3 regions of the Shewanella sp. MF05960 genome follow, and region 1 is predicted to be linked to each of the others. Evidence: predicted binding sites of a transcription regulator. Region 1 holds the regulator's gene; each other region holds the start of a gene.
What was found. Region 1 encodes ArgR, which controls arginine synthesis, uptake and breakdown. Its sites were predicted from a motif close to ANTGAATANNTATTCANT; they were not measured.

Region 1 (3,285 bases):
TTTATTAATCCAAACAGGCCCATATTGGCAGGTATTGGTGGTCGATAAAGGACGTCCTTCAAAATCAGCAAATTTAATCCGTTGGATAATATTACGATACAATGGCTGAGAAGAAACAAAGACCCATTTCGCGGCAACAACATAACCGATAATGTCGCCTTGTTGTTCGGCAACCACTATCCAGTGCTGAATAATTAATTGTTTAACTTCGCTAATGGTTAACGAATGAGCATGTAAAATGCCGTTAGGGGTGGTTAGTTCGTCATCAACATGGGCACGTTCTAAGTGCGCGATGGCTTTGGCGTCGGTTAATACAGCTTTACGGACGATGAATGACAATGGTTATTCCTTTGAATTGAAAGAAGAAGGTTGTTTTTGTGCCCACTCGATAACCAGTGCAACAGGTAACGGCGACATAATTAACGTGCCAATCCCAATGAGCAAGGCAATCACTAACATGCCACTCACTTGCTGGCCAAACTCTGTCTGCAGGTATAAATACACACCCACCAGCAACATAGCGATGCCAATAAAGTGTAAAATTTTGAGTAGTTTGATCATATGGTGTACCCGTAAACAGGTTAAATTATGTTAATTAAACCAATAATTAGGTTATTATCCCCCTAAATGCGCTGAACAAATAGTAGAATAATGGCTTTTGTTATTTTAGGAACATTAACAACATGATAAAGCCTATTCTTACTGCCGCCGTTTTACTTTTTGGCCTCAGTGCTTGTCAAAACCCAGCATTACAACTCTCAAGCGATCAACTCATTGGCACATGGCATGTCGAAACTGTTCTCGATACGCCTGCTATTTACCACAGCCCAGCCAATATCGTGTTTGCTCAAGACGGACAACTCACGGGTAACAATAGCTGTAATCAATTTTTTGGCCAATATACTCAACAAGGTAATCTGTTACAGCTCACCACCGCTGGCGCCACGATGAAAGCATGTATCGATTCATTAATGGCGCAAGAAGCCGACTTAATGCAAGCAATATCATTAGTACAGCATGCAGGTTTTTCTAATGGGAAGCTCAATTTACTGGCTAAAAATGGTGATACTTTATTAGTGCTTAGCCGCTTAAATGACTTAGGCGAACCACCAAAAGCACTGTAATCGCCATATCGAGATGATAATTGTTCATATAACCCGCAAGGTGTCAGCATTAAGTTCCACTCTTAATTTGAATTTTTATTCAGAAAATATGATTCTTTCTTGACTTAATAAGTGGATATATTCAAAATGTACAAGTTTTTTGAATAACAACTATAAGATGAAATATCATTATGCCAGCGACAAGAAATCAGGATGAGCTCGTTAAAACTTTTAAAGCGATTCTGAAAGAAGAGCGTTTTGGAAGCCAAAGTGAGATTGTTATTGCGCTTCAAGCCGAAGGATTCGGCAATATTAATCAATCAAAAGTATCTCGTATGCTTAGCAAGTTTGGCGCGGTACGTACACGCAATGCTAAACAAGAAATGGTGTACTGTTTACCAGCAGAGCTAGGTGTACCAACAGCTGGCAGCCCACTAAAAAATCTCGTGCTAGATGTTGATCATAACCAAGCCATGATTGTGGTAAGAACCAGTCCTGGTGCTGCACAATTAATTGCTCGCTTACTCGACTCTATAGGTAAGCCCGAAGGTATTTTAGGCACTATCGCAGGTGATGATACTATTTTCATCTGCCCTGCCAGCATCAAAACAATTGATGACACACTAGAAACCGTTAAATCTCTGTTTAACTACACAGAATAATAAAGCACTTAAACTGAATTTTAATTCTAGCATTAAGCCGAATTAAACAATGTTGAGATTTAAAAAAGCAATGCCTCGGCATTGCTTTTTTATTGCCTAACGGTAAACCCTAAACAGCAGAGAACCGATTATGCGTCGTCAAACTGGGTTAAAAAATCCAGCGAAGGAACAAAGAAAGACGACCCGGTTAAGGCTTTGGTAAACAGCATTAAATGGTCATGATTACCATGAGCATCACCGTGCACCATACTGCGTAACATTTTCTCAAAATGTTCTGGTGTTTTGCACACAGAAATGAACACTAATCCCTGCTCTTTTACCGAACCAAAAGGCATGCTCTGGCGCAAAATCTCTAATGAGTTACCTTGATCATCTTTTAAATTAACCCGCTTTGTATGGCTTGTTAACGGCTTATCTTCAGATTCATATTCAATATCGTCGACCTTAGTACGGCCATAAATATCTTCTTGTTTTTTTAGAGGTAATCTATGCCACTTGCTGAGGTTATGTTTGTATTTTTGTACATGCACATAACTACCTGAAGTGAACTCAGGATCTTCATTACCCACTAATGCGACTTGCTGACGATGACGTCCTTTCGGATTTTCGGTGCCATCGACAAAGCCAGTTAAATCACGGCTGTCCATAAAGCGGAAACCACGTTCTTCATCAACGAGTTCAACCAAGTCTTCAAACATTTGGTTAATCTCATTGGCCACTAAATGCAAAATATCGTAGCGATCACAGCGGATATGCACAAAAATATCATACTCCATTGCAGGTGCGTCACGGTTACCTTCGTTCATCGCCGGAAACGGTTTTAACAATGCAGGGCGTGCTTGAGGATAAAAAGTATCCCAAAAGTTAGCGCCAATCCCCACAAAGCCATTAAAAGCACTGTCGGCATATTGGTCCGTGAGTTCGTATATGTATTGCGCCACATTAGCAATTGATGGGCGTAACTGCTCTTCAACACCATCAATAGCGTTAAACATCAAATACACACTGTGTAAATTCCCTTCTGCGCAAATTCCTAACTGTTCACGAGGCATAACTTGGTTACCCATATAAACTCATCCACCTTAATACTGTTTGTCGGCCTAAATGCTTATTACTTAACAAATTGATGATATTAGATTTGTAATCATTAAGCCAAATCACTTTAGCCTAAATAACCACAAATTACTTGAAGTACACTCACATTTAGATGATTAACTGCCATTCACAGTCAATTATCACCGCAGCAAGCAAATAACGACTAAGTTGAGCAATATGTTAATCAAGAAAAACCACCAGTGGGTGCTCGGCAACGGTAAGGCTGACTCGCTGGCCCGCTGCAAAACTCATGATTGGACTGCTCACTTCTATATAAATATCATTTAACTTAACTTGGTAATGACACACTGAGCCTAAAAACCGCCGATCGATGACTTCCCCGAGGCCCTTTGGATCGGCTTGCAGCATCATTTGTTGTGGCCTTAATAATAATTGCCCCTGCGCCCCAACAGCATGGCTTAACG
Region 2 (3,285 bases), on a different contig from region 1:
TGGGCATTTTGTGCCACAGCGCGATCAGACAATACCAATAGCGTTGTGCCACTACGCGCTAAGCGCTCTGCTTCATCAGTAATACGATGAATGGCTTGCTCTAAGCTTTCGTGAGCGTCGTAGTTTAAGTCGACTGTGTTAGCGCGGTAGTTGGTGCTGTCTAAACCGAGTAGTTGGTTAAAATCACTGAACAATAATATCGGTGAGTTAAACATGACGCGGTAAGCATTGCCGGTTGTTTCGCTAAATAGGTTTTGTTCGCGGCCCACACATGTGGCTAACGACATCACGTGTTTTTCACGTAATGGATCGATAGGCGGGTTGGTAACCTGAGCAAATTTTTGGCGGAAGTAGTCATATAACGAACGTGACTTTTTCGACAAGACTGCCATTGGGGTATCGTCACCCATTGAACCGATTGCTTCTTCACCTTGACTTGCGAGTACCCAAATGACTTGCTCTAGCTCTTCGCGAGTAAAGCCAAATTGCTTTTGGTATTGCAATAATGTTTTGCTATCAAAACCGCTCGCACCTTGTTTAGTCGGTGCCATTTGTTCAGCAGGGATCAAGGTTTGGCTGTTTTTGGCCATCCATTCCTTATAAGGATGACGACGCTTTAGGTCATTATCGATTTCGAATGATTGGTATAAACGACCATTTACAGTGTCTAGGACTAATAACTCTCCAGGACCGACACGGCCTTTTTCAATCACTTCATCAGCCGCATAATCCCAAATACCGACTTCTGAGGCTAAGGTTAAAATCCGGTCTTTGGTAATCACATAACGAGAAGGGCGCAAACCATTACGGTCAACAGCACAAGCGGCATGACGACCGTTGGTCATTACAATACCCGCTGGGCCATCCCAGGGTTCCATGTGCATTGAGTTAAAGTCATAAAAGGCTTTTAGCTCGTCATCCATTTCCGGGTTTGATTGCCACGCAGGTGGAATAAGCAAACGCATGGCGCGGTATAAGTCCATACCACCCGATAACAGCATTTCTAGCATATTATCTAAAGAGGATGAATCTGATCCCGTTTCGTTCACAAATGGGGCTGCTTGTTGTAAGTCTGGTAACAGTGGCGAATTAAATTTATAAGCACGAGCGCGTGCCCATTGACGGTTACCCGTAATGGTGTTGATTTCACCGTTGTGCGCTAAATAACGAAACGGTTGTGCTAATGGCCATTTTGGCGATGTGTTGGTAGAAAAGCGTTGGTGAAACAAACAAATAGCACTTTTTAAGCGAATGTCGGCAAGGTCTGTATAAAATGAAGGCAAATCTGCCGGCATCATTAGGCCTTTATAGACAATCACTTGGCCAGATAAGCTGGCGACATAAAAATCTTTGTCATCGGTAATTTGTTGTTCAAGACGACGGCGTGCCATATAGAGGCGACGTTCAAGATCTTTTTCACGCCATCCCACTGGCGCATTAATCAGAACTTGGTAAATTTGTGGCAAACTTGCCCGGCCAATCTCCCCCAGAACATCTGGATTAACCGGAACCTTACGCCAACCTGCAACACTCAGTGTTTCTCTTTGTAGTTCTTTTTCTAAAATTAATTTAGCTTCGTCAGCGCGTTGTTCGTCTTGGCTGAGAAATAGCATACCGACGGCAAACTTTCGGCTTAAGTGCCAATCGTTTTCTGCTGCGATAGCTTCAAAGAAACCCGTAGGCATTTGCATTAATAAACCACAGCCATCACCTGTGCGTCCGTCAGCTGCAATACCACCACGATGCTTCATTCGATCGAGACCATGAATTGCGGTGCGCACAATGCGATGACTAGCGTCGCCGTCCATTTGTGCTATTAAACCAAATCCGCAATTGTCACGCTCAAAACTGGGATGATACAAGCTCATACAAAAAACCCCCTAAACCTCTACTGGATACGACTCGGGGTAAATGTGAAACATTCCATAGATATGCACCCGAACCATTCAAATTAAACCGAGAATGCATAAAGGTCAAACCAAAAAAATGCAACAAACTGAAATATAATTACCAAAAAAGCGTAACAACCTATCAAGTTTACGTTAACGTCAACTGCAATTATGTTGCTATAACCTTCTGAATAAAAACAATTTTAGAAAGTATTCAAACAAATGGTTACCTTTTGGCAACAATTCGTTAAAATTGTATTTGAAATAAAAATAATGAATTTTATTTCAAATACAGTTAATGGGTAAAAAATTATTCTAAATGAGTAAATATTCATTTTTAGTCATATAAATACACTTGGCATTGTTTTAAACGATTTTCCCTTCAACATCTCAGTTTGCAGCATACTTGAGTTGATCGAGCATTTTATTGATTTAGCACCAAGACAGACGTTTAACTGCTCCCTAAACTGACGCCCTTTTGATAAATATTAAGGGCTTATTGTGGGCTTAGACGATTACGTGAATACTTTTGGCTCTTACTGCAAAGCCCGATATGGTGAGCGCATCAAAAAACTCACTATTGACGCGCAATTTACCTGCCCAAACCGTGATGGCACACTAGGTATTGGTGGGTGTACTTTCTGTAATGTGGCTTCATTTAATGCTCAGCAAGGTCTCGAACAGCCCATCTCTACACAGCTTGCTGAAGGAAAGTTGCGAGCACATTTATTTCCTAATAATGACCAAAAAACTCGGCCTGCGAAGGTATCGAGTGCCAAGTATATTGCTTATTTTCAAGCATATACGAGCACCTATGATGAATTTAGTCAGTTAAAACGCAAATACGATCAAGCCATTGAAGATAAAGATATCGTGGGTTTACATATTGGTACCCGTCCTGACTGCGTGCCAGATGACGTGATCGATTTACTGGTTGAGTACCAACAGCAAGGCCTTGATGTGTGGCTGGAGCTTGGATTACAAACAAGTAATACACTCACGCTAAAAAGGATTAATCGCGGCCATCTCTTAAATGAATACCGTAAAACCGTTCATGCAGCACGCTCACGTGGCATTAAGGTATGTACGCACTTAATTTTAGGTTTGCCTGGTGAAACAACGGTTGATTACTTTAATAGTTTACAAACCGTATTAGGCATCGGTGTGGACGGGATCAAATTGCATCCTTTGCATATCGTAGAAGGCAGCACGATGGCAAAGCAATGGCGCTATAAGCCTATGCCTTTATTAACTCTCGAAGAATATGCTTCTGCTGCGGCCACGCTTATTCGCCATACGCCTGAACACATTATTTATCATCGCGTTACCGCTTATGCTAAAAAACCGATGTTACTCGCACCAGACTGGTGTGCTTATCGCTGGGATGGATTAGTTG
Region 3 (3,285 bases), on a different contig from region 1:
CAATCGAATGCTAATTTTGACTCGTCGTGTAGGCGAAACATTAATGATTGGTGATGAAGTCACCGTTACTGTGTTAGGTGTTAAAGGTAATCAGGTACGTATTGGTGTTAATGCACCTAAAGAAGTATCGGTTCACCGTGAAGAGATCTACCAACGTATTCAATCTGAGAAATCAGGTACGCCTCCAGAAGGTGGCAATTACTAATTTCGGCTATTTTGTCCGATAAAAATAAAGTCAGCAGTTTGCTGACTTTTTTGTTTTCTGAGTAAATGATCATTTTTGAGCGGTATAAAAAAAGTCTTTGAAAATCATTTTTTAAAGTAATATTCGTAAAAATGAATACAGTTTTCACGACTATTTGAAGCTATTATCCCCAATGTGATTAAAAACAGTCCAAATGAAGATAGGATCCCTAAAAAGGGTTTGACTTATTTTCGTCAAACAGTAATATGTGCGCCAAGAAAACGGAGAGGTGGCCGAGTGGCCGAAGGCGCTCCCCTGCTAAGGGAGTATGGGCTTTAAATCCCATCGAGGGTTCGAATCCCTCCTTCTCCGCCATTTCTTAAAATAGTAAAATCGATGCGGATGTAGCTCAGCTGGATAGAGTACCTGGCTACGAACCAGGCGGTCGGAGGTTCGAATCCTCCCATCCGCACCATTTACTATTAATGTGTAAACCATGAATGCGCGTGTAGCTCAGCTGGATAGAGTACCTGGCTACGAACCAGGCGGTCGGAGGTTCGAATCCTCCCACGCGCACCATTCATGTTTCACCAAAACCCAAATTTCGCGCGTGTAGCTCAGCTGGATAGAGTACCTGGCTACGAACCAGGCGGTCGGAGGTTCGAATCCTCCCACGCGCACCATTTTTGCGGAGAGGTGGCCGAGTGGCCGAAGGCGCTCCCCTGCTAAGGGAGTATGGGCTTTAAATCCCATCGAGGGTTCGAATCCCTCCTTCTCCGCCATTTATTGTTTTAGCAGCTATAATGGTTGTGTTACTAATAAATGGCATGTTGTACCGATTTTGCGCGTGTAGCTCAGCTGGATAGAGTACCTGGCTACGAACCAGGCGGTCGGAGGTTCGAATCCTCCCACGCGCACCATATTAAAAACGCCCTGTATTTATACAGGGCGTTTTTTTATGTCTGTTTGCCAGTCTCATTCACATTGCTAATCCTCTTTCATATCCTTTCAGCTATTCGTTGGGCTCATCAACGTGATGATTTAGGCTCAATCAAGTACATATTTCTTAACCAATCTGAACTGGGAATAAAAAAGGTTTTCAAAAAGCCTTTTGTCTCGCTGAATGCGTTGAATGAACTTGCAATCGGCTAGCTATTGACGCGTTAATTCACCTTATTAGCAAAAAATCACAAGTTTGAAACATTTGAACCTTAATGATTTGATATTAAACATTTTGTTTCCATCTCTTATCTCGAGTTTAGGTTGGCTAATTACATTTTTATTCATTTTTATTGCTTAATGTCAGTTATTTTATTCGTTTGCTTAAGTATGATGCACTATTTCGGCATGTTGCTTGACCGTTAATGTTATCGATTTTGTGATTTGTAGATTGAAATCGCGTAAATAATTATAGAATCTTTATTTATTGGGGGTTTATTTTGAATATTCCTTTGCTGCACTGTCATTGAACATTTGTTTTGGTAAGACCAATTTACAAAAGGATAGCAATGTTGACGTATATTGTTTATATTTTGTGACAGGATTTTGAGTTTATGTCGCGTTAATCGTGACGTTGACTCAATGGAACACAGTATTAAATCGATATTAAATTGAATATTTATGCTTTCTGAATTAGCAATTGTTAATCCGTGGCTCAAAATTACGGCTGCAAATCGACTTGTCACCATCGCGCACAGTGATGGTGCATCGACAGCCTCAACAATTTACGACATAAGATTTAATGGTTAGAAAAATAAGCGAGGAAGCATGACATCGATATCTGAGCAGTTATCCGATGCGCTGGGCATCATGATAATGGGCATGGGCCTAGTGTTTATATTTTTAAGTCTATTGATCGTGGGTATAGGGATTGTTGCAAAGCTTTTTCCTGCGCCAGTGGCTACACCAACACCTGCGCCGATAGCACCAAGAGCATCGGCTCAGTCAACATTAGATCCTAAGCTGGTAAGCGCAATTACCTCTGCGATACATCAATACCGCGCGAAATAAATTTGGAGTCAATATGAGCAAGCCATTAGCACTAACCGATGTTGTCCTACGTGACGCCCACCAATCAATACTGGCCACGCGGTTACGTATCGACGATATGCTGCCCATTGCACCGCTATTAGACAAAGTTGGATTTTGGTCACTTGAGTCATGGGGTGGAGCCACATTCGACTCTTGTATTCGTTATCTTGGCGAAGATCCGTGGGACCGTATTCGTGAATTAAAGAAAGCCATGCCTAATACGCCGCAGCAAATGTTATTGCGTGGGCAAAATTTACTAGGCTACCGTCATTATGCCGACGATGTCGTGACTCGCTTTGTCGAGCGTGCTCATACCAACGGTGTCGATGTGTTCCGTATTTTCGATGCTATGAATGATGTACGTAACCTTGAAACGGCAGTTAAGGCAGTTAAAAACGTTGGCGGACATGCACAAGGTACAATTTCATTTACCACAAGCCCAGTGCATACCATCGATACCTGGGTGGATATGGCTAAGCGTTTAGAAGACATGGGCGCAGATTCTTTATGTATTAAAGATATGGCTGGTTTACTTAAGCCAATGCAGGCCTATGAGCTTATTAGCCGTTTAAAGTCGCAAACAGACTTAATGGTTTCGATGCATTGTCATGCCACCACAGGGTTAAGCACCGCAACCTATCAAAAGGCGATTGAAGCCGGGGTTGATGTACTGGATACCGCGATCTCTTCAATGAGCCAAACTTATGGTCACAGTGCCACTGAAACACTTGTTGCTATGGTCGAAGATACTGACAGAGCCACGGGCTATGACATGGTGCTGTTAGAAGAAATCGCCGCATACTTCCGTGAAGTGCGTAAAAAATACGTGCGCTTTGAAGGTGCGTTAAAAGGGATTGATTCACGTATCTTACGTGCACAAGTGCCTGGCGGCATGCTAACTAACATGGAAAACCAATTAAAAGAGCAGGGCGCTGCTGACAAAATGGATGCCGTGCTTGAGGAGATTCCACGGGTACGTGAAGATCTTGGCTTTTTACCATTAGTGACACCTACCTCGCAAATTGTTGGCTCACAATCCGTGATTAACGTATTGATGGGCGAGCGCTACA

Region 2: the regulator ArgR is predicted to act here: its motif matches at 1,921-1,938, upstream of gltB (glutamate synthase large subunit).
Region 3: the regulator ArgR is predicted to act here: its motif matches at 1,794-1,811, upstream of ACROAE_RS00470 (OadG family transporter subunit).

Annotation. Positions count from the first base shown of each region.
Region 1 covers NZ_JBOZPS010000012.1:38,386-41,670, forward strand. Annotated here, with positions in the region: gene ACROAE_RS13220 (GNAT family N-acetyltransferase) at 1-339, opposite strand, end outside; gene ACROAE_RS13225 (hypothetical protein) at 343-561, opposite strand; gene ACROAE_RS13230 (META domain-containing protein) at 684-1,124, shown strand; gene argR (transcriptional regulator ArgR) at 1,295-1,765, shown strand; gene ACROAE_RS13240 (Dyp-type peroxidase) at 1,894-2,832, opposite strand; gene ACROAE_RS13245 (ABC transporter ATP-binding protein) at 3,041-3,285, opposite strand, start outside.
Region 2 covers NZ_JBOZPS010000002.1:145,338-148,622, reverse strand. Annotated here, with positions in the region: gene gltB (glutamate synthase large subunit) at 1-1,868, opposite strand, end outside; gene ACROAE_RS02365 (TIGR01212 family radical SAM protein) at 2,391-3,285, shown strand, end outside.
Region 3 covers NZ_JBOZPS010000001.1:106,340-109,624, reverse strand. Annotated here, with positions in the region: gene csrA (carbon storage regulator CsrA) at 8-205, shown strand; tRNA gene ACROAE_RS00500 (tRNA-Ser) at 468-559, shown strand; tRNA gene ACROAE_RS00495 (tRNA-Arg) at 583-659, shown strand; tRNA gene ACROAE_RS00490 (tRNA-Arg) at 687-763, shown strand; tRNA gene ACROAE_RS00485 (tRNA-Arg) at 791-867, shown strand; tRNA gene ACROAE_RS00480 (tRNA-Ser) at 875-966, shown strand; tRNA gene ACROAE_RS00475 (tRNA-Arg) at 1,028-1,104, shown strand; gene ACROAE_RS00470 (OadG family transporter subunit) at 1,952-2,194, shown strand; gene oadA (sodium-extruding oxaloacetate decarboxylase subunit alpha) at 2,208-3,285, shown strand, end outside.